DNA from 2 places in the Stenotrophomonas forensis genome. Region 2 is predicted to be linked to the other one. Evidence: riboswitches for the same ligand, from Rfam matches in the RefSeq annotation. Region 2 holds a riboswitch; the other holds the start of a gene.
The links. A riboswitch is a leader RNA that binds a small molecule or an ion and turns the genes downstream of it on or off. The one in region 2 is predicted to bind thiamine pyrophosphate.

Region 1: linked by a shared signal. The riboswitch ahead of thiC (phosphomethylpyrimidine synthase ThiC) and the one ahead of K5L94_RS00775 (TonB-dependent receptor) in region 2 are both predicted to bind thiamine pyrophosphate.

The regions. Positions count from the first base shown of each region.
Region 1 covers NZ_CP082270.1:3,978,973-3,990,068, forward strand. Annotated here, with positions in the region: gene K5L94_RS18310 (TonB-dependent receptor) at 1-1,289, opposite strand, end outside; gene K5L94_RS18315 (helix-turn-helix transcriptional regulator) at 1,339-2,238, opposite strand; gene K5L94_RS18320 (winged helix-turn-helix domain-containing protein) at 2,354-4,681, opposite strand; gene K5L94_RS18325 (ion channel) at 4,941-5,612, opposite strand; gene thiC (phosphomethylpyrimidine synthase ThiC) at 5,706-7,550, opposite strand; TPP riboswitch at 7,633-7,734, opposite strand; gene K5L94_RS18335 (BCCT family transporter) at 7,981-9,558, shown strand; gene ggt (gamma-glutamyltransferase) at 10,181-11,096, opposite strand, start outside.
Region 2 covers NZ_CP082270.1:159,675-170,770, reverse strand. Annotated here, with positions in the region: gene K5L94_RS00795 (ATP-binding protein) at 1-1,887, opposite strand, end outside; gene K5L94_RS00790 (response regulator) at 1,963-2,601, shown strand; gene K5L94_RS00785 (glycine zipper 2TM domain-containing protein) at 2,853-3,260, shown strand; gene K5L94_RS00780 (phosphotransferase enzyme family protein) at 3,389-4,513, shown strand; TPP riboswitch at 4,557-4,652, shown strand; gene K5L94_RS00775 (TonB-dependent receptor) at 4,722-6,911, shown strand; gene pnuC (nicotinamide riboside transporter PnuC) at 6,920-7,492, shown strand; gene K5L94_RS00765 (hypothetical protein) at 7,589-8,005, opposite strand; gene K5L94_RS00760 (Dyp-type peroxidase) at 8,157-9,131, opposite strand; gene K5L94_RS00755 (DUF6624 domain-containing protein) at 9,542-10,462, shown strand; gene K5L94_RS00750 (TetR/AcrR family transcriptional regulator) at 10,465-11,076, opposite strand.

The DNA.
Region 1 (11,096 bases), 1.0 Mb from region 2:
GGGATGAACAGGTTGCCGGTGCCGGTCTTCACGCCCTTGTTCTGGTTGTAGACGTAACCCACGTCCCAGTCCCAGAACTTGTCGCCGAACTCGAACGAACCTTCCAGGCCGGCCGAGAAGCGGAAGGTCTCCTGCTCGGATTCGGTCTGACGCGGCACTTCGGAGGTACGACGGATGAATTCCGCGTCCTTGCCCAGCGGGTTGTAGATGCTGTCGGCCGACAGCGGGGTGCCGTAGACCTCGGACTGGTACGGGTAGCCGGCGATCTGCTGGGTGGCCGTACGCTTGGTGTACAGCACGTTCGCGGTGGCGCGGATGTTGTCGGTCAGGTCGTAGTTGCCATTGGCGAACACCGAACGACGGGTCAGCTTGTTCTGCAGCCACATTTCCTGGCTGGCATTGGTGTAGTCAGCCGTGCCGAACTCGCGGAAATCGGCCATGGTGTTGCCCGAGCCGTTGTTGCCACGGGTGTACCAGACGTCGTCGTTCGCGTCCTTCGGGGTGCCCATGTCATCAATCAGCACGCCGTGGTTGGACGCCGGCGACCAGCCGTTGGCATCCGAATCGGTCGGGTTCGGGTGGAAGCGACCGTTCGGGTAGCGGCTGAAGGAACGATCCTTCGCCCAGACCGGATCTTCCTTGCTGTACTCGGCACCGAAGGTGATCGAGCCGCGCTCACCGGTCTGGCCGTAGACGAAGTTGTAGACCTGCTTCTCGCCGTCGCCCTGGCCGTACTGGCCGCCGTAGACGCTGGCTTCCAGGCCGTCGAAGTTCTTGCGGGTGATGATGTTGATCACGCCGGCGATGGCGTCGGAGCCGTAGATCGCCGAGGCGCCGTCGGTCAGCACTTCAATGCGCTCGACCACCGAGGTCGGGATGGCAGCCAGGTCGGTGTAGCCGCCGGTGCTGACGCCCATGCGCTTGCCGTCCAGCAGCACCAGGGTGCGCTCCGGGCCCAGGCCGCGCAGGTCGACGTACTGGCCGCCCACTTCTTCGCCCGAGGTCAGGGCGTCGGCACGGCTGATGGCCGGCGAACCGGTCGCCGACAGGTTCTGCACGATATCGCCGACGCTGGTGAAGCCCTGCTTCTCGATGTCGGCGCGCTGCAGCGCGATCACGGGCTGCGCGGTTTCCATGCTCGCCTGGCGGATGCGCGAGCCGGTGACCGAAATGCGGTCCAGGTCGGTCGTGGCCTTCGCTTCCTGGGCGGAAGCAAAGGCCGGCGCCAGCGCCAGCGCGATGCCGGCGGGCAGCAGGCCGAGCCGCACTGCGGGATTACAAACGTTCATCTATCTCTCCAAGGTACGTGTTAGCAGCGTGTTAAAACACCCCAGCACGTTACGATTGCGTTGCGACGCTGTATTTGCGCGACCCAACCAGAGACTTTGCAGAATGTGGCGGCAGAACCCCGCCGTTCTCGCGGAAGCGCGAAGCGGATTGGCCATAGCGGGCGCGGAAGGCGCGGGCGAAGCTGCAGCAGTTGTCGAATCCGCTGGCTGCGGCAACCTCACCCACCATCATGTCGGTGTCACGCAGCAGATCGGCGGCCCGTTCCAGGCGCAACCGTGCCGAAAGCGACTGAGGACTCTCTTCGTAGAGGCTCTGGAAGGTCTTGGAGAGATACCAGCTGGAGAAGTTGGTCAGCTCGGCCAACTCACCGATCCGCACCACGCGATGGCTGTTGCCCTCCAGGTACAGCCTTGCGCGCTGCATGCGCCCGAACACCTGCCGCTTGCGGCTGCGCGAGCGCCCCGGGCAGCGCTGCACGTTCTCGGCCAGGCCCCGCTGCAGGCTTGCCAGATGCAGCAGCAGCGGCCTCAGTGCATGGGCCGGCTGGCCACTGGCCAGCGCATCGCGCCACAGCCGCAGGCCCACCCGGGCGTCGCTGCGGTTCAGGCGGCCACGACCGGCATACAGGCCACAGTCGGCCATCTCGGTCAGCACCCGCAGCGCTTCGATGTTCAGGTTCAGGCCCACGCACAACCCGTTGCGGCCCGCCTGCACCAGCGGCCGGGACTCCTTCTCGAATGCGATCCACTCGCCCTGGCGCAGCCGGAAGCGACCTTCCTTGGCTTCGACCCAGGAACTGCCGCGCACCTGCATCCACACCGTGAAGCTGCTTCCCGCCGTCTGCAGGCTGCCCAGCCGGGCGACGCCCAGGCAGGTCGGCGTACCTTCATCGAGGGACTTGTCGAGAGAGACGGTTTGGCCGCGATCGGCCAGCGAGAGTTGACGCATGGGGGCACCACGGATTTGCCTAGTACAGGCCTCCGTTTTGCCCAATCGGGCGGCAGCGCGTCAGGAAAGTCTGCCGAGATCGCCACGAATTCGCGGCGAGAACGGCACGAAAAAATTACGAAGAAAAATTCTTCTTGAAAATCAAAAGCCTGGAGAACGCTGGAAACAGCGTCGGCGCCGGCGGAGGCAGCTGCATGACGCCGATGTCGGCACCATCGCTCACGGCCAGGGCCACGTACAGATCACGACCATCGGCGCTGGCACTGATCCCGTTGCCCGCGCTGAGCCGTTGTGCATCCAGGCAACGCTCCGGGGCCTCGACACCGGCCTCGATGCGGACCAGGGTCGTGCCACACCGGGTAGAGGTTCCCAGGTAGCCGACAGCGCCACTGCCGGCGACCGTCCAGGTGCGATAGCGCCAGCGGCTCGGCCGGTCCTCGCTGATCTGGCGCACGCTGGCCGACGACAGCGCCGGATCGACCGACCACAGCCCGCCAGCCGCCAGGCGCGTGAACAGCACCCGCCCGCTGCCACGATCGAAACGGGCCTGCGATACCCCCTCGATGCTGGCCAGCCGGCGCCAGGGCTGGGTACTGCGATCGAACAGGCTCAACCGGGTGCGCTGGTCCGCATCGCGTTCAACCACCAGCAGCTGGTCCTCGGTTGCACCGTACAGGGCCTGCAGCGGCTGTTCCGCCGGCACCGGCAGCGCCTGCAGGCGCTCATCACGCGGTGAGATCTCGTAGATCACCGTGCGCCCGTGTTCATCGCGCCCCACCACCAGCAGGTGGCGGCTGTCGGCGGCCCAGTCCGGCGCCTGCCGCCCCTCTGGCCGCAGGCCCTCGATCGGCCGCAACGAGTCCGGCCGCTGCATGTCGGCCCACCACAGGGCGAAACTGCCCGAACGATCAGAGGTGAAGACCAGCTGCCGGCCGTCAGGCGCCGCCATCGGCTGGCCATCGCGGCCACTGGAAGCGAACAGGCGCTGCGCGCTGCCTCCATCGGTCGGCACCTTGAACACACCGAACTGCGCACGCCGGTGAACGAACGCCAGCACCCCGCCATGCCGCGACACCGCGGGCCACTGCGCATCGTCCAGGCCGGCATCACGCAGCGTGCGGCGTTCAACGTCGAGGTAGTACAGGCGCACTTCGCTGTCGACACGCCGCCCGAACACGATGGTGCGGCCATCATCGACCCACGCCCAGCCCCGCTGCTCGGCCGCTTCATTGGTCAGCTGCTCCGGGACGCCGCCACTGGCCGGCATCCGCCACAGGTCGCCCATCTGCGGATTGCGCACGAACACCAGCCACTTGCCGTCCGGCGAGTAGCGCGGCGCATAGTCGAAGTCGTCCGCATCGACGCTGTAGTCCAGGGCATTCCACTGACCACTGGCCAGGTCCAGCACCCGGATGCCGCGATGCGCATACCGCCCGACCATGCTGCCGAACACCAGCCCACGGCCGTCAGGGGTCCAGTCGAAGCTGAGCAGTTCGGTGCCGTCACAGCGCGTTGCCTGGCGCAGCGCGCCGCCCGTAGCGCTGGCAATCAGCACCTGGCAGCCGCCTTCGGCGCTGAACCGTGCAAAGGCGATCTCGCGGCCATCCGGCGACCAGCTGGGAAAACGATCGCTGGCGCCCACCGGGGGAGCGAGCAACTGGCGCGCGGGCGCATTGCCCGAGGTCTGCACCTTGATCGCTCCGCCGCCCCTGCCATCCTCGTTGGCGCCTTCATAGGCAACCTGGGAACCATCGGGGGAGAGTGTTGGATAGGTCTCGAAGCCACTGGTGGCGGTAATCAGCCGGTAGGGCCGCTGCGGGCTGCCGATCACGCGGACACCGTTCTCGACAGCCGCATCCACCGGCGAACTCGCCACCGGGGCCCGGCGCAGCAGCAGCATCGTCAGCACGATCACCGCCGCCAGCATCAACAGGCCTGCCACCAGCAGCACCTTGCGCCGGACCTGGCGCCAGGTCCGGCGCAGGCCCGGTGCCGGCACCGCGATGCCGACGGGAACCACGCCTGCGGCGCCTGCCAGCGCCAGCGGCGGATCGGCGATCTCACCGATCTCCATCGCAGGCTCGGGCGCTTCCAGCACCTGGACCGGAACCAGCAGCCGGTAGCCGCTCTTGGCGATGGTCTCGATATAGGCCTGGCCGTTGTCGTCGTCGTTGGCAAATGCCTTGCGCAGCTGCGTGACCGCCTGGGTCAACACGTCGTTGGTCGGCAGCGTGTCAGGCCACACTTCGGCAAACAGCTCCTCGCGGGTGACCACCCGGCCGGGCTGGCGCAGCAGCACGCGCAGCACACCCAGCGCCTTCGGTGTCAGCCGGCGTGGACGACGCGCACCCGCAACTTCGACCTCTCGCGAGGACAAAGTGACGACGCATTCGCCAACCTGGATGCGGTCGGCCTCGGGCGGCTGTGTTTCGCTGCTGTTCATTTTCCGATATACAGTAGGGACGGGCCTGGGCAGGTTTCACCAGCGATACCGTCCCCATGCAGGGACAACAAAAAGCCAGATTCCGCACAAAGCATCGGCGCATACCGCAAAAACAATTACGCGTACCGATATTAGCCTAAGCCGGTTACCCCGCCTATGACGGGGTCGACACTCAGGCTCTCTCTCGCCGACGCATTCACATAATCTGCATCACCATTCGCGCCCCTGTGGGCGCGAAATTTTTATCTGGCGTTCATTTTCACATGCGCCGGAGCATCGTCAGTCCGACCAGTCGTGAAACCACCAGCGCGACATACATGACGCCCGCGAACTGTTCGAGCATGACCAGTGCCCGCGCCTGCGGATGCAGCGGCACCACATCGCTCAATCCGACCCCGGACAACAAGCTGAAGCTCAGATAAAGCAATTCCATCCAGCTGCGCTGCGGCCCCCCGCCCGTGCCCTGGAAACTGCCCGGGTACCACTGCTGGCAGACCGCGAACGCAAACGCGAACGCCCAGGCCAGCAGCGTGAAAGTCGCGCCGGCCGCAAACAGCTCATCACGGGTGACTTTATGGTCCTGCAGCATGTAGGCGATCAGCGCACCGGCCGTGTAGAAGTACAGCAGGCTCTCCAGCAGCTGCGCCGTGGTCAGCAGCGCGCTGCGGTCCAGCAGGGCGCCGGCCAGCGAGAACACCACCGAGGGGATCGCCAGCAGCAGCGCCAGCCAGGTGCCCAGCGGACTGCGCTGCACCACCCACAGGGCAAGGCCAAGCACCGCCATCCCGAACATGCCCAGCGCCGCGCGGCCGGCGGCGGTGTCATCCAGCGCGGGATACAGCAGCACCGCCAGCAGTTGTGCACCCAGCAGCCAGGCCGAGGGATGGCGGCGGGCAATGGCCAGCCAGCGGGTGGTCATGGCAACAGGCATGGCGTCCTTTCCCCGGGGCGATGGGCGGAGGATAGCCGGACGCGGCGTGATGAGCGGTCGTGCCGGCTGCTGGCCGGCACGCCCCTTCGCGCATCACCCCTGGTGGTACACCTCGGCACCGGCGGCGCGGAATTGCTCCGACTTCTCCTTCATGCCGGCCTCGGCGTAGTCGCGCACGTCCTGGGTGATCTTCATCGAGCAGAAGTGCGGACCGCACATCGAACAGAAGTGGGCCAGCTTGTGCGCGTCCTTCGGCAGGGTCTCATCATGGAACTCCTTGGCCTTCTCCGGATCCAGGCCAAGGTGGAACTGGTCCTCCCAGCGGAATTCGAAGCGCGCCTTGCTCAGCGCGTTGTCGCGCACCTGCGCACCCGGGTGGCCCTTGGCGAGGTCGGCCGCATGCGCGGCGATGCGGTAGGCCATGATGCCGTCGCGCACGTCCTGGCGGTTGGGCAGGCCCAGGTGCTCCTTCGGCGTCACGTAGCAGAGCATGGCGGTACCGAACCAGCCGATCATCGCCGCGCCGATCGCACTGGTGATGTGGTCGTAGCCGGGTGCGATGTCGGTGGTCAGCGGGCCCAGCGTGTAGAACGGCGCTTCGCCGCACTCGCGCAGCTGCTTGTCCATGTTCTCCTTGATCAGCTGCATCGGCACGTGGCCGGGGCCTTCGATCATGGTCTGCACGTCGTGCTTCCAGGCAATCTTCGTCAGCTCGCCCAGCGTTTCCAGTTCGCCGAACTGCGCCGCGTCGTTGGCATCGGCGATGCAGCCCGGGCGCAGGCCGTCGCCCAGCGAGAAGGTCACGTCGTAGGCCTTCATGATCTCGCAGATTTCTTCGAAATGCGTGTAGAGGAAGTTCTCCCTGTGATGTGCCAGGCACCACTTGGCCATGATCGAACCGCCACGGCTGACGATGCCGGTCACCCGCTTGGCGGTGAGCGGCACATAGCGCAGCAGCACGCCGGCATGGATGGTGAAGTAGTCCACGCCCTGTTCGGCCTGCTCGATCAGCGTGTCGCGGAAGATCTCCCAGGTCAGCGCCTCGGCGCGGCCGTCGACCTTTTCAAGCGCCTGGTAGATCGGCACGGTACCGATCGCCACCGGCGAGTTGCGGATGATCCATTCGCGGGTTTCGTGGATGTGCTTGCCGGTGGACAGGTCCATCACCGTGTCGCCGCCCCAGCGGATCGCCCACACCAGCTTCTCCACCTCCTCGGCGATGCCGGAGGACACCGCGCTGTTGCCGATGTTGGCATTGATCTTGGTAAGGAAGTTGCGGCCGATGATCATCGGCTCGCTTTCCGGATGGTTGATGTTGTTGGGCAGCACCGCACGGCCGCGGGCGATCTCGTCGCGCACGAATTCCGGCGTGATGATCTTCTGGATCGACGCACCGAACGCCTCGCCGGGGTGTTGCTGCAGCAGGCCTGCATCGCGGATCGCATCCAGCCGCTGGTTCTCGCGGATGGCGACGAATTCCATTTCCGGCGTGATGATGCCGCGGCGTGCGTAATGCATCTGGGTGACGTTGGCGCCGGCACGTGCACGGCGCGGCAGGGTGCGTGCGGGGAAGCGCACCGCATCGAGCTTCGGGTCATGCTCGCGATCGCGACCGAAGGAAGAACTCAGGCCTTCGAGCTGCTCGGTGTCGCCACGCTCTTCCACCCAGCCGCGACGCAGCGCTGGCAAGCCAGCGGACAGATCGATGCGCACTTCCGGATCGGTATACGGGCCCGACGTGTCGTAGACCGTGACCGGTGCATTCTCTTCGCCACCGAACAGCGTCGGCGTGCGGGTCAGCGCGATCTCGCGCATCGGCACCTGCAGGTCCGGGCGCGAGCCGGGCACGTGGATCTTGCGCGAGCCGGGAATGGGCCGGGTCACGGATTCGGAGAGTTGCTGGGCCTGTTGCTGCAGGGCAGAGAGCTGTGCGTTCATCGGGCATCGTCCAGGAAGGTCAGGGACGAAGCGGCGGCGCACTGCCGCCACGCGCGGACGGTCCCTGGGCGGAGTCCGGGCATGGCAACATTGCAAAGCTTCCCTACGCCGGTATGAGCCGGATCAGGTTCCAAGGGACTGTCTCAACCGTGGCCGTTTGGCCGCGGTACCCCCGCTTCTTGCTGCGCATTAGAGCATAGAAAGCACTGCAGCTCATGACCGTTGCAGCCGCGCATCGCGTGGATTCGTTGTTTCTGTACTAACAGAGCCGTGACATCGCGTTCAGTAACGTGCACGTCCGTCGCATTCCAGCGACCGATGCTTCCTTCGCCGCCGACGCGGCCCCTGCCCGGCTCGCGCTGCACGCCGCCGGCCCCTCGCTGCAAGCTCTGCTCGCTCCCCTCAATCCCTTGATCGGAGAAGCTCCTTCATGGTGTTTCGCATTTCCATCGCACTGGTGCTCGTCCTGGTGCTGCTGGCTGGCTTCGCGCCCGGCCCGTTCAATACCGTCGTCCAGTCGGTACTCGCCGATGTCATCCGCAGTGTCGGTTGGCTCTATCTTCTGGTCGTGTTCCTGGCGCTGACCTTCCTGATGTACCTGGCCTTCGGTCGTTTCGGCAACCTGCGCATCGGCGGTGAAGATGCCGAACCGGAGTTCTCGCGCGCCAGCTGGATGTCGATGCTGTTCGCCGCAGGCATGGGCATCGGCCTGGTGTTCTGGGGCGCCGCCGAGCCGATTTCCCACTTCACCAAGCCACCGGAAGGCCTGGCCCCGCAGAGCATGGACGCGGCGCGGGCTTCGATGCGCTATGCGTTCTTCCATTGGGGCCTGCACCCCTGGGCAATTTACTCGCTGATCGGCCTGGCGATGGCCTGGTTCCAGTTCAACCGCAACGGCCGTGGCCTGGTCAGCGACATGCTGCAGCCGATCATCGGCCGCCACCATCGCGGCTGGATCGGGCGCGTAGTCAACATTGCAGCGGTCGTTGCCACTGCGATTGGCGTGGCCACCACGCTGGGCTTCGGCACCATCCAGATCGCTGCCGGCATGGAGCGCGTGTTCGGCCTGCACGCGGGCGTGCCCCTGCAGCTGACCATCATCGCCATCGCGTTCGTGCTGTACATGGCGTCCACCGCCAGTGGCGTGGAGCGCGGAGTGAAGTGGCTGTCCAACTTCAACCTTGCGCTGGCCGCGCTGCTGGCCGCCACCGTACTGGTGCTGGGCCCGACCGGATTCATCTTCGATACGTTCACCACCACCCTGGGCTCGTACCTCAACCAGCTGGTGACGATGAGTCTGCGCATGTCGCCGTTCTCGGGCAGCACCTGGGTGGCGGACTGGACCATCTTCTACTGGGCGTGGTGGATTTCCTGGGCTCCGTTCGTCGGCTCGTTCATCGCGCGCATCTCGCGCGGACGCAGTGTCCGCGAGTTCGTCATCGGCGTGGTTCTGGCACCGACCGTGCTGGGCTTCTTCTGGTTCGCGGTGTTTGGCGGCACCGCGCTGTGGGCGCAGATCTTCGGCCATGCCGATCTGGTGCAGGCACTGGGCAACGGCTATGAAACGGTGCTGTTCACCCTGTTTGACAGCATGCCGCTGCCCTTGCTGCTTTCCTGCATCGCGCTGGTGCTGCTGATGATCTTCTTCGTGACATCGGCCGATTCGGCGGTGCTGGTGCTGGCCAGCATGTCCACCGATGAAGCGGGCGATCCGCCGTTGAAGCGCAAGCTGGCCTGGGGCATCGCGGTGGCATTGATCGCAGCGGCACTGCTGCTGGCGGGCGGCCTGGATGCGCTGCAGGGCATGATCACGATCGCGGCATTGCCATTTGCGCTACTGATGGTGCTTGTGATGGTGTCGCTGTACCGGGTGCTGGACCAGGAGTACACGCGCGAGCGGCGGCAGGCACAGCGCCAGCGGCACATGATCGATGCGTGGATAGCGCGCGAGATGGCAGCGCAGGAAGAGACCCAGGCGGAGGCCGCACGCGCGCAGGATTCGGATTGAGGGTGTTTTGCAGCCTGCGGCTGCACCGCTTTTTTCAAGCAACGGCAACAGCAACTTCAACAGCGGCTCTGGATTGCTGCTGGTTTGGCGGGTCGGTGTGGGCTGGCAGGACACGCCGTAAACCCCCAGACCGGCCCAGCCGCTGGCGGCTGTGCGTTCGGGCGCTTGCGAAGCAGTGCTTCGCAAGCAAAGCGCCCTCACCCCTGGGGGCTCGATGGCGCCATCCATGGCGCCAACGGTCCTGCCAGCCCACACCGCCCCACCTCCGACAGTTTCCGTGTAACGGTGGGTTTTCCACGCCATGCGTGGATGAGGTGTATCGGAAAACAAGAAGGGGTCGGATCCGTTTTCCTGTGGAAAACGGATCCGACCCCAACTCACAGCGCGCGGCTGTCGCCGTTGCCTTTGCTCTTGCTCTTCTTCTCTCTCTTCCTGCGGTGATGGCCACGGAAACTGTCAGGGGCCGGGCGGGTGGGCTGGGCGGGGGTGTCCGCGGCATGGATGCCGCGGCCAAGCCTCCAGGGACGGATTCACGGCGTCCCCCGACCAGCCCACCCGCCCGGCCAAGCCCCGTATCACTGCCATCACCGCAGAGGGGGCTGCGCCCGTTGGCCGGGAAACCTCAGTACCCCGCCGCCTGCCCATCCTTGCGGCTCTCCGACGCACCGTAGTAAACCCCGGTGTCCGGATCACGCATGATCGCCTGGTACCCGCCATACGGGCCGTCGGCGAATACGATGCGATGCCCCTTGCGCATCAGCGCACGCACCGTCTCGTACGGGAATCCGGTCTCCAGGTTCACTTCGCCGCCATCGGTCATCGCCGTGGCCTGCCCGGTCGGTTCGGTCGAGCCCTCGTGCTGGATGCGCGGCGCATCACCGGCTTCCTGCAGGTTCATGCCGAAGTCCACCAGGTTCATCACGATCTGCGCGTGGCCCTGCGGCTGCATCGCGCCGCCCATGACGCCGAAGCTGGCATACGGCTTGCCGCCCTTGGTGATGAAGGCCGGGATGATGGTCTGGAACGGCCGCTTGCCCGGCGCGTAGCCGTTGGGATGGTTCTTCTGCAGCACGAACATCTCGCCGCGATCCTGCAGGATGAAGCCCAGCCCCGGCGGCGCCATGCCGCTGCCCATGCCGCGGTAGTTGGACTGGATCAGCGACACCATCATGCCGTCGGCGTCGGCCACGGTCATGTAGATGGTGTCGCCCTCTTCCAGCTGTTTCGGTGTGCCCGGCTGCACTTCCTTCAACGCCTTGTCCATCGAGATCAGCGCGCGGCGCTGCGCGGCGTACTCCTTGGAAATCAGCTTCTGCACCGGCGCCGGCTGGAACGCCATGTCGGCGTAGAAACGCGCACGGTCGGCGAAGGCCAGCTTCTTCGCTTCCACGAACAGGTGCACGTGTTCCGGCGAGCCGAACGGAATCTTCGAGAAATCGTAGCCTTCCAGCACGTTGAGGATCTGCAGGGCGGCGATGCCCTGGCTGTTCGGCGGCAGTTCCCACACGTCGTAGCCGCGGTAGTTGCTGCTGACCGGC
Region 2 (11,096 bases):
CGCGAACTGGCGCGCGGCCTGCTCGACCGCCTGCAGGATGCGCGCGCGATCGTCCTCCTCGATGCGCTCCAGCAGGATCTTCGCATCCTGCTCGGCCTGCTGCCGGCTGATTCCGAACAGGGCCTGCAGATCGCCGGCGATGAACGGGAAACTGAGCGTGCCATCGGCATCGCGGCGTGCCTGGTAGACCACCGCCGGGAGGTTGTCGGTGACTTCGGCCAGGCGCTGTTCCAGGTGACGCCGCCCGGCCACTTCGCGGCGCAGCCGCCAGTAGCCGATGCCATGCACCAGCACTGCGGTCAGCAGCACCAGCAGCAGCGGCAGTGCCCAGCGCAGCACCCGCTTCCAGTCGACCCCATTGCGGTGCTCGACCGACAGCCAGTTGCCGCGCAATGCCTCGTGCTCGCGCGGTGCCATCTGCAGCAGCAGGCGGTCGAAGGTCGTGGCCAGCGCGGCATGGCGGCGCTCCACCGCCATCACCAGCTGATCGTTGAAACCCGCCGGGGCAGCAACCTGCAAGCGCCCCTGGAAGCGGCTGCGCAGCAGCTGATTGACCAGCGCCAGGTTGCCCACATAGGCATCGGCTTCGCCATCAAGAACCCGCTGCATCGCCTGTTCGGCACTACGTGCCGCCATGATCCGGGCCTGCGGTGCCTGCTGCAGCACGTAGCCACGCACGCGCTCCGGATCGGACAGCAGAACGCGCTTTCCCTGCAGGTCCGACAGGCCCAGCAGGGCAGGGCTGTCGACGCGGCTGACGATCACGTTTGGCACGCTGATGAAGGGCTGGCTGAACACCCAGTCCGGCCCGAGGTAGCGCGAATCGGCCGGGATGCCCATCACCGCCTGCAGCTCGCCACGGCGCGCCTTCTCGCGCACCTCGTACCAGTCGTGGCTGCTCTCCGGCTGCAGGTGTGCACCGGCCTGCACCAGCCGATGCAGGTACTCGCTGGCCAGGCCACTGGGCGCACCATCCCCGCCGGTGAACGACAACGGCGCCGCATTCGGTGCGAAGCCGATCTTCAGTGGCTGCTCCAGCACCCGCTTTTCGGCCTGGCTCAGCGCCATCTGCGCCGACGCCGACCATTGCGGTGGCGGCAGCCAGCGCCTCGCCAGGGCATCGCGCTGGGCCTGGCTGGTTGAGGCCAGGGCCAGGTCCAGCGCTTCGGCCAGCGGCTGCTTGCTGCTGGGGATGCCGAAGTGCAGCCGTTCGGGGGGCAGATCGCTGGGGCGCAGCAGCACCACACCCTGCAGATGGTGGACGGCGATCAGTTCAGTGGCGACATAAGCATTGCCGATATAGACATCAGCTTTGTCGTCTCTGACCATCTCGAGCGCCGCCAGCGAGCTGTGTGCGACAAGCTGCCGTGCGCGCGGGAAGCGTGCCCGCACCTGCGGACCGGTCAGGAAATCCTGCTCGATCACCACCCGCAATCCATCCAGATCGGGGTTGTCGGAGCCACGCAGGTCGCCCGGTCGGCCCACCAGGGCCAACGGTGCTTCGCCATAGGCGGCCGTGTACACCATGCAACGGGTGCGGTCGGCACTGAGACCGACATTCATCACCACATCGATCTCGCCACGGCACGCCGCATCCAACACGGATGTCCAATCTGGATAGCGACGGGCCTCCACCCTGACGCCTAGCTGGCGGGCAAGAAGCGACAGATAATCCGGTCCCAGGCCAACCTGCTGGCCATCATGGAGGGACTCGAACGGCGGCCAGCCGCTGTCATACTGGCCCACGACGATGCTCGGATGGGCGGCGAGGTACTCACGCTGCAGGGAGCTGAGCGGCAGCAGCCCTGGAACGCCCTGTGCCAAGGCCGCTGGCAGCACCAGTACGGCCAGCAGCAGGACCAGCCCGCGAACAGCCCAGCTACGCATCGGCGTCGATCTCCTAGAATGCTGCCAGGGATCGCGATGGTCGCGGCCCGGCCTGCCCGGTGGTCATACTAGAGCATGAGCTTGCGCATCATCATCGCAGACGACCACCCGGTGGTCCGTATCGGCACCCGCGCCGTCATCGAATCGAGCGGGGTGGGCCGCGTGGTCGGCGAAGCCGACAGTGCACAGGCGCTGATGGCCCTGCTGGGCGACCAACCCTGCGACCTGCTGGTCACCGACTACTCCATGCCCGGCAGCCCCCAGGCCGATGGCTTCGCCATGATCGGCATGATCCGCCGCCGTCATCCCGAGCTGCCGGTGCTGATGCTCAGCGTCTCCAACAACCTGGCGATCCTGCGCATGGTGCTCGACAGCGGCGTGCTGGGCCTGGTCGACAAGAGCTCGTCGATGGACGAACTGCCGCAGGCCATCCAGGCGGTCTACCGCGGCCAGGCCTACATCAGCCGCAGCCTGCGCGAGCGGGTCGAGGCCGCGGGCGGCTGGCGCATGCGCGAGGGCGACGGCAAGCCGCTGTCGCCCCGTGAGGTGGAGGTACTGCGGCTGCTCGGCACCGGCATGACCGTGAAGGAAATCTCGCTGCAACTGCACAAAAGTGTCAGCACCATCAGCCGCCAGAAGGGTGACGCCATGCTCAAGCTGGGCCTGAAGGGCGACGCCGAACTGTTCGATTACCTGCGCGACGGCAAGATCTGAGACGCAGCCCGCACAACACAGGGGCCCCCGGGACGGCCGGGGCGCACCGCCCGTTCCCTATCTGCCAGCTGAGCGGCCAGGCCCGCTTTCAGCCTTGCTTCATGCCGCCTGCCGCTAGATGAATGCGCAAGCCGCACGGTGGGCCAGGCAATGTTCCGGCAATGTTGGAACGCCAGCGTGGACATCACGGCAGCCGGGGCGCCCCGCGCCCTCCCTGCCCAGCGTGGCATGCACCTCACAGGAGAACGAACATGCTCAGTACTTCCACACTCAGCTTCCGTGGTCTGGCGATGGCTCTGGCACTGGTGGCCGGTGTCGCCGTGGTCAGCGATGCCAGCGCGATGTCGAGGAAGGACAAGCGCACCCTGGTTGGCGCCGTGGTCGGTGGCGTGGCCGGCAACCTGCTCTCCAACGGCGACCCCGCCGCGACCGTCGGCGGTGCCGTGGCCGGCGGCGCGATCGGCAACCTGACCACCTCCGACCGCCGCGACCGTCGCTATTACGACAACCGCTACTACGACAACCGCTACGACCGCCGCTACGATCGTGGCTACTACCGCAGCGGCTACTACGACCGCGGTGACGACCGCCGATGGCAGCGCGATCGCTATTACGACAACCGCTACTACAACGACCGCGGCCGTCATCGCGGCTGGTAAGCGGCGGCACGGCTCACCGCGAGCGGGCGCAGGGACGGGCGGGTCGATGACCCGCCCGTTTGCGTTGGCCGCGGGCATGGCGTTGAATGCGCAGCCTTGGATGTGACTTTCCCCTTTCGGGCTGCGGCATGACTTCTTCCTCCCACCGCGTGCAGGGCCTCAACAACGACGAGGTCGCCGCCGACTGGCCACCGATCAGCACGCGGGACATCGGCTGGCTGCGCGAGCACTACCCGCAGCTTGACGGGCAAAGCCAGGCGCGCTGGCACAGCCCGCGGCCACTGTCGGCCGCCGCCATTGTCGACGGCGCGCAGGGTGCGGTGTTCATCAAGCGCCATCACCACAGCGTGCGCAGCGCGGCCTGCCTGGAAGAAGAGCACCGCTTCATCGCGCATCTCGCGGCGGCAGGCCTGCCCGTGGTCCAGGTGCTGGCGGCCGCCGATGGCCATACCGCCGTCGAACAGGGCGAGTGGACCTTTGAACTGCACGCCGTTGGCGTAGGCGACGATCTGTACCGCGATGCAGTGTCGTGGTCGCTGCTGACCGATGTCGCGCAGGCCCGCGAAGCCGGCCGCATGCTGGCGCGACTGCACCAGGCTTCGGACAGCTACCACGCGCCGCAGCGCAGCACCCATGTGCTGGTCGCGCGCGACGATCTGATCCGTGCCGACGATCCGATTGCAGCAATCAAGTCTGACCTGGCCACACGCCCCGGCCTGGCCCGCTACCTCGCACGCATCCCGTGGGAAACGCAGCTCCGCCGCGACGTACTGCCGTGGCACAGCGGCCTGGCCGAGCGCCTGCGCGACGAACCCCGGCTATGGGCGCACAACGACTGGCACGTCTCCAACCTGCTGTGGCGCGACGGCCAGGTCAGCACCGTGCTGGATTTCGGCCTGGCCTCGCCCACCAGCGCACTGTTCGACCTCGCCACCGCGATCGAGCGCAACGCGGTGGCGTGGCTGCAGCTGGAGCGCGGTATCGAGGCGGTACGCATCGACATCGCGCTGGCCCTGCTCGACGGCTATCGCCAGGTGCTGCCGCTGTCGGCCACGCGCGTGCACCTGCTGGCCGACCTGCTGCCGATGGTCCATTTCGACTTCGCACTGTCCGAAGTGGAGTACTTCGAAGGTGTCACCGGCTCGACCGCGAATGCCGACGTAGCCTGGCAGCCCTTCATGCTGGGGCATCCGGCATGGTTCCACAGCCCCCCCGGTCAGGCACTGCTGCAGGCCCTGCACGCCGCGGCATGAACGCCACCGGCTCGCAAATCCGTACCATTTGTAGTGAAATGGTCACCTGAAGCGGGGGTGCCTGGATCTGCCAGGCTGAGAGAGTCCCTTGGAACCTGATCCGGTTTGCACCGGCGTAGGGAGCTTTGAGCCGCAGCCACACCCCCGTCATGGGCCGTGCACCTGCGCGCCGTCGCTTCGTCTCCCTTGTTGTCCGAAGACGAACCGAATGAACCGCTGCCTGCGCCCCACCCTGCTCTCCCTCGCCCTCTGCGCCGCGCTGCCGCTGCATGCCAGCGAGGCCGACGCTGCTCCCGATGTGGCTGCCACCGGCGCCGAACGTTCGCCCACCGAACTGGCGGCGGTGCGCGTGCAGGCCGGCAAGCCGAAGGCGGATACCTCACGCGTGAATGCCTTCGGTGGCGGTTCGTGGAAGGACACGCCGGCTTCGGTGAACGTGCTCGAGCGCGACTATCTCGACCGCCGCCAGGTGCGTTCGCTGTCCGAGCTGGCCAGCAACGATGCCTCGCTGGGTGATGCGTATGCACCCGTGGGCTATTACCAGAACATCGCCATCCGCGGATTCGCGCTCGATGCCGCCACCGGCTATCGCTTCAACGGCCTGTCCATCGCTGGCGAACAGCGCCTGGCGCTGGAGAACGTGCAGGCGGTGGAGATCCTCAAGGGTGAAGCCGGCCTGGCCGCCGGTGTGATGGCGCCGGGCGGCATCATCAATTACATCGGCAAGCGTCCGGCCGAAGTGCGCACCGCCACGCTCGGCACCGATTCGGAAGGCTCGCGCTACGTCGCCGTCGATGTCGGCCACTGGATCACCCCGCGTTTCGGCCTGCGCCTGAATGCCGCATGGGATTCCAGCAATTCCTACGTCGAGCACGCCGATGGCCGCCGCAACTTCTACTCGCTGGCCGCCGACTGGCTGATCGGCGAACGCGGCAAGCTGGAAGTGGATGCCAACTACCAGACCAGCTCGCAGCGCTCGGTGTCCGGCTACCAGCTGCTGGGCGCGCGTGACCTGCCGCGCGGTGTCGATCGCGAGCACCTGCTCGGCTACCAGCCGTGGCAGCGCCCGGTGGATATCGCCAGCACCAACATCACCGCCCTGCACACCTACGACTTCAACGACGCGTGGCAGTCGCGCGTCTCGGTCGGCCACAGCCGCTCGGTGATCGATGACAACGTCGCCTTCGCCTACGGCTGCTATTACGCCGCGCAATGCGCCGATGGCAGCGTGCCGGGCAACTACTTCGCCCCCAATGGCGACTACGACGTCTACGACTACCGCAGCCCCGACGACACCCGGCGCAACCAGCAGGCGCGTGCCGAGCTGCGCGGCCGCTTCGAGACCGGCACGGTCGGCCACCAGCTGACCGTCGGTGCCGACTATTTCCGCCGCACCGTGGACAAGCGCCCCAGCGTCAACGAGTACGTCGGCACCAGCAACATCCACGACGCGCAGGTGCCGGTGTTCGAGCCGTCGCCGAAGATGCCCGGCCCGTCCGCACGGCGCCTGGACAGCCGCCAGACCGCATTCTTCGCGCTGGACCGGATGAGCTTCGGTGACGACTGGCAGTGGCTGGCCGGTGGCCGCTTCGTGCGGCTGGATGAACGCGCGTACGACAAGCGCGGCACCCCACAGCGCCACAGCCGCCTGTCGCGCTTCCTGCCGCAGACCGCGCTGGTGTGGAAGGCGACCGACCAGCTCAATGCCTACGCCAGCTACGTGCGCGGCATTTCGCTTGGCCAGGAAGCGCCGTTCTGGACCAGCAACGCCGATACCTTCCTGCCCTCGGTGCAGTCGCGGCAGCTGGAAGTGGGCGTGAAGTACGTGCCGGTCGAGGCGTTGACCCTGGGCGCAGCGGTGTTCCGCATTTCGCAGCCGTACCAGTACGCCCAGCCCGACAACAGCGACGCTGGCTATACCTTCGTCCAACAGGGCACACAGACCCACACCGGCCTGGAGCTGACCGCCAACGGCCAGCTGACCGATGCACTGCAGATCGTGGCCAGCGCCAGCGTGCTGCAGGCGCGCGCGCGCGACACCGGCACGCCGGCCTATGAAGGCCATCAGCTGGTGAACGTGCCGAAGGTGCGCGCCAGCGTGCACCTGGCCTACGCGTTGCCCTTCGTGCAGGGCCTGGAGGTGACCGGGGGCTGGCGTTATGCCGGTGCCAAAGTCGCCCGTGCCGATGGCGGCGTGCGTGCACCGGACTACTCGGTGTTCGATGCCGGCCTGCGTTTCCAGCACCGCCTGCACGAGCGTGCGGTGACCTGGAACCTGTCGGTGGACAACGTGTTCAACCGCTTCTACTGGCGCGATACCGGCAGCAGCGGTGGTGACTACTACCTGTTCCCCGGCGCACCGCGACAGGCCCGCCTGTCGGTGACGTTCGCGCTGTGAGCGGCGCCGTGCTCGAGTGGACCGCCGCGCTGTGCAGCATCCTCGGCGTCTGGCTGATGGCCCGGCGCCGGCTGTCGGCATGGCCGGTGGGTCTGCTGTCGGTGACGTTGTACGGGCTGGTGTTCGCCGAGGCCAAGCTGTACTCGGACACCCTGCTGCAGGTCGCCTTCGGCGGCTTCCTGGTCTACGGCTGGCTCAACTGGCGCCAGCACGCGGCCGACGAGGGCAGCGTCCGCATCGTGCCGCTGGCGCGCGGCAAGCTGCTGCGCGACCTGGCCATCGGGCTGTGCGGCGGCGTGGCGCTGGGCGCGGCCATGCACACCTTCACCGATGCCGCACTGCCGTGGCTGGACGCGATGCTGACCGCGCTGAGCCTGGTCGGCCAGTGGTGGCAGGCGCGCCGCCACGTGGCGTGCTGGTGGGTGTGGATCGCAGTGGACGTGGTCTATGTGGGCGCCTACCTGTTCAAGTCGCTGCACGTGACCGCGGCGCTGTACGTCTTCTTCCTCGGCCTGGCCGTGTTCGGCCTGCGCGCGTGGAGCGCGGCCGCGCGCGAGCCACAGGGTGCACCCGTACGTTGATGAGGAGGGCCAGGCTGTGCGCTGGCCATCCACAGTAGAGCCACGCCATGCGTGGCTGAGGGGTCACCCGTAGGCGCATCCACGCAGGGCGTGGCGCTACTTCGGTTCCAGCGCCAGGCCCAGCCGCAGCGGCTGGCGCATGTCCGGCGGTGGCGCCTGCAGGGGTGCGGCCAGCAGCGCCGCGCGCAGATCCGCGTCCACCTGCCGGTCGCCCAGGCTGTCGAATTCCAGTTTCGAGATGCGGCCATCGGCGGCGATCCACACGCTGACCGGCAACGGTGTCGGCGTGTCCGGATGCGCCTGCAGCCATTCCAGCACACGCTGGGCCTGCGGGTCCTGCTCCAGCTGCAGGCGCTGCTGCAGCTGGCCGCCCACGGCGGCGGCATAGGCCATCCAGTGCGCAGGAGCGTCCTGCGCGGACACACTGGCACTCCCCAGTGCCAACGCGCCGAACACCGCGGCCAGCGGACGCCACCAGCGCCGCATGCCGCCCTTGTTCCCTGTCCTGGCCATCGCCTGCCTCCTGCGCTCCCATCCAGCGCGCCATGGTCGGCGTCGTAGATGACAGGCGGATGGCGGAGGGTAGAGTCGAGCTTGCTCGACTGCCTTGGCCTGGTTATGGCGCAGTCGAGCAAGCTCGACTCTACGGCCGCGTAACCGGCGATCAGTCGCCCAGATCGGCCAGCATCTTGCGCGCGGGCGCGAAGAAGGTCACGCCGGTGACGGCGGTGGAGAAGTCCAGGATGCGGTCGTGCAGCGGCGCGGGATTGCCGATGAACATGCGTTCCAGCATCGTCTCGATCACCCACAGGCGGCGCGTGTAGCCGATGAAGTAGGTGCCGTACTCGCCACGGCCCGGCGTGGCAAACGGCATGTTGTCGCGCAGGATCTCGTGCTCGCCGTCGGCGTCCTCGATCGTGCACAGCGTCTTGTGCGACTTCTGCGCATCGGCGGGCGCGTCGTCCAGCTCGATGTTGTCGTGCTTGGTGCGGCCGATGATCGCCTCCTGGGCTTCGGTCTTCTGCGCGCGCCACGCACCGAGGTTGTGCAGGTACTTCTGCACCACCACGTAACTGCCACCGGCGTGGTCCGGATCTTCGTCACCGACGATGGTTGCCTCAGGCAACGACAGCCCTTCCGGGTTGGCGGTGCCATCGACGAAGTCGAGCAGGTCACGGCCATCGAAATAGCGGAAACCGGCGACGTCATCAACGGTTTCCACCGCATCGCCGAAGGCCATCAGCAGGTTGCGCTCGAACGCCACGATCAGGTCCATCGTGCGTGCACGGATGTGGTACAGCAGGTCGCCCGGCGTGGAAACCGCAGTGTGGGTCGCCCCCTTGATCTCGCGGAACGGCTTCAGTTCGCGCGGCGGCGTGCTGCCCACCAGCGGCTGCCATACGCGATGGCCGATGGCCACGTTGCAGGTGAAGGTGCGCTCGATCTCGCGGATGGCGGTGTTCTTGATCAGGTCGTCGGTACTGGCCAGCACCTCGCGTGCCTTCGCGATCGAGGCCGCGTCATCCTTCACCTTCAACACCAGGAACGCGGCCGAGTGGGTCAGCGGCGCGGTGATCTGCTGCGGCTCGTTGTCGAGCGTGTGGTTGAGGGCGGTGATCGGTGCGGGCTGGGAGTTCACGACGGTTCCTGCTGGCTTGAGGCGGGCGCATCGCGCGCGGCGATGTGCGGGCGATCATAGCGGAACCCCCCTGCCAGCGACGGAGCGGTTCTCAGTTCGCCACTACGCAGAAGGGGCAGCGGGCGCGGAGGCGTCGCGCGGCTGTCCGCGGGTGATCTCGAATGGGTCCCGCCCTTGCCACGCGATACGCAGGAAGGGTCCGGCCAACAGGCCGCGCTCGCGAAACCATGCGAAGACCTCGGCAGGGCACCATTCGCGGCCGTCCGAAACGGCAATGCCGCACTCACGCAGTGCGGTTCTCCCTGGCTCCGCGCCAGTGTGCCGCCACCCACAGGGCACGAACACTGGCACACTGCAGGTACCGGCGGCATGGCATTGCCCATGCAGCGGCCTTCATGGAGGAAGACACGTTGGCATCCATCCTCACGCCCCAGCTGGCACCGGCATTGCTTGTGCTGCTGCTGGCTGCAACCGGCAGCACCCATGCGGCCGGGGCCGGTTCGTTCTACGAGGCACTGCAGCGCTATCAGGACGACGACGCCAAAGGCTGTGCCGATGCCCTCGGCGCGATGTACCACAACGGTGAGCGCTTCCCGGACGGTGGCGAGCTGTTGCTGGTCGAATGCACCGCCGCCACCGGTGACCACGCCGCGGCGATGGCCTACGTCATCGCGCTGCTGGGCCAGGACCGCCTTCCCCTCGAGGATCTGCTGCACAAGGATCGCCCAGGCCTGAATGCCCTGCGTGCCGGACCGGAGTGGCCACGGATGCTGGCCCGCGCGGAAGCGATGCAGAAACAACGTGCGGGACTGATGGACGAACCCTTGCGCAGGGAACTGCTCGACCGTGAAGCCCGCGACCAGGCCGCGCAGCATGCAGCCATCGCGGACGGCGGCGGCGAGGCCTTCAAGGGCACCGCACCCGTAGCCAAGGCCAATGCGGAGTGGCTGAAGACCGTGATCGCCGAGAAGGGATGGCCGACCCGTTCGAAGGTCGGCCGTGATGGCGCCAAGGCGGCCTGGCTGCTGGTGCAGCACGCCGACCAGGACCCTGATTTCCAGGCCCAGGTGCTGCCGTTGATCGAACACGCCGCCCAGGCAGGCGAGGCTGACCGTGCCGACGTGGCCCTGCTCACCGACCGCGTGCTGGTGGCGCAGGGCAAGCCGCAGCGCTACGGCAGCCAGTTCGTGCAGGGCGACGACGGCGCGATGCAGTTGCGCCCTACCGAAGACATGCCCGGCCTGGACGCGCGGCGCAGCGCCATGGGCCTGCCGTCACTGGCCGAGTACAAGGCGATCCTCGCCGAAAGTTACGGCAAGCCGGTGAACTGATCCTACGGCCCGGCCGCAGGCCGCTGGATCAACCGCTCGAATACCGTACCCAGCAACTCGGCCAGCTCGTCCTCGTCGGCATCGGCAAGGGCCGGCAGCGCGATCATCTGCCGCATTACCTGGAAGCCGGAAATCATCGCCAGGATGAGCGCGGCGCGCTCGGCCCGCTGCGTGCCCTGCAGCGAGGCGGCCACGGTCTCCAAGTGATGCGCGGCGATCTTGTCGCGGCCGATTTCCGCTGCCAGTGGGCTCGATGCGGAATGGAAGGTGATCAGGAATCCGTCCATGGGCGTGGCATCGGCGCGGGTCATCTTCACCAGTGCGCGCGCCAGTGCCTTGCCCGGTTCCGGCTGGTCCATGATGCCGCCGGCAATCAGGCTGCCCTGGGTCATGGTGTCTTCCACCACCTCCGCGAACAGCTGCTCCTTCGAGCCGAAGTAGCGGTTGACCATCATCGCCGTCACCCCGGCCCCGGCCGCGATGTCACGCACTCCAGCACCGTCATAGCCGGACAGGGCGAAGGCCCGGCGTGCGGACGCCAGGATCGCCTCGCGGGTCGCTTCGGCATCACGTTGGCGGGGCTTGCGGGTGGTCGGTGCGACGGGCGTGCTCATTCGTTAAGTATACAGCTGTA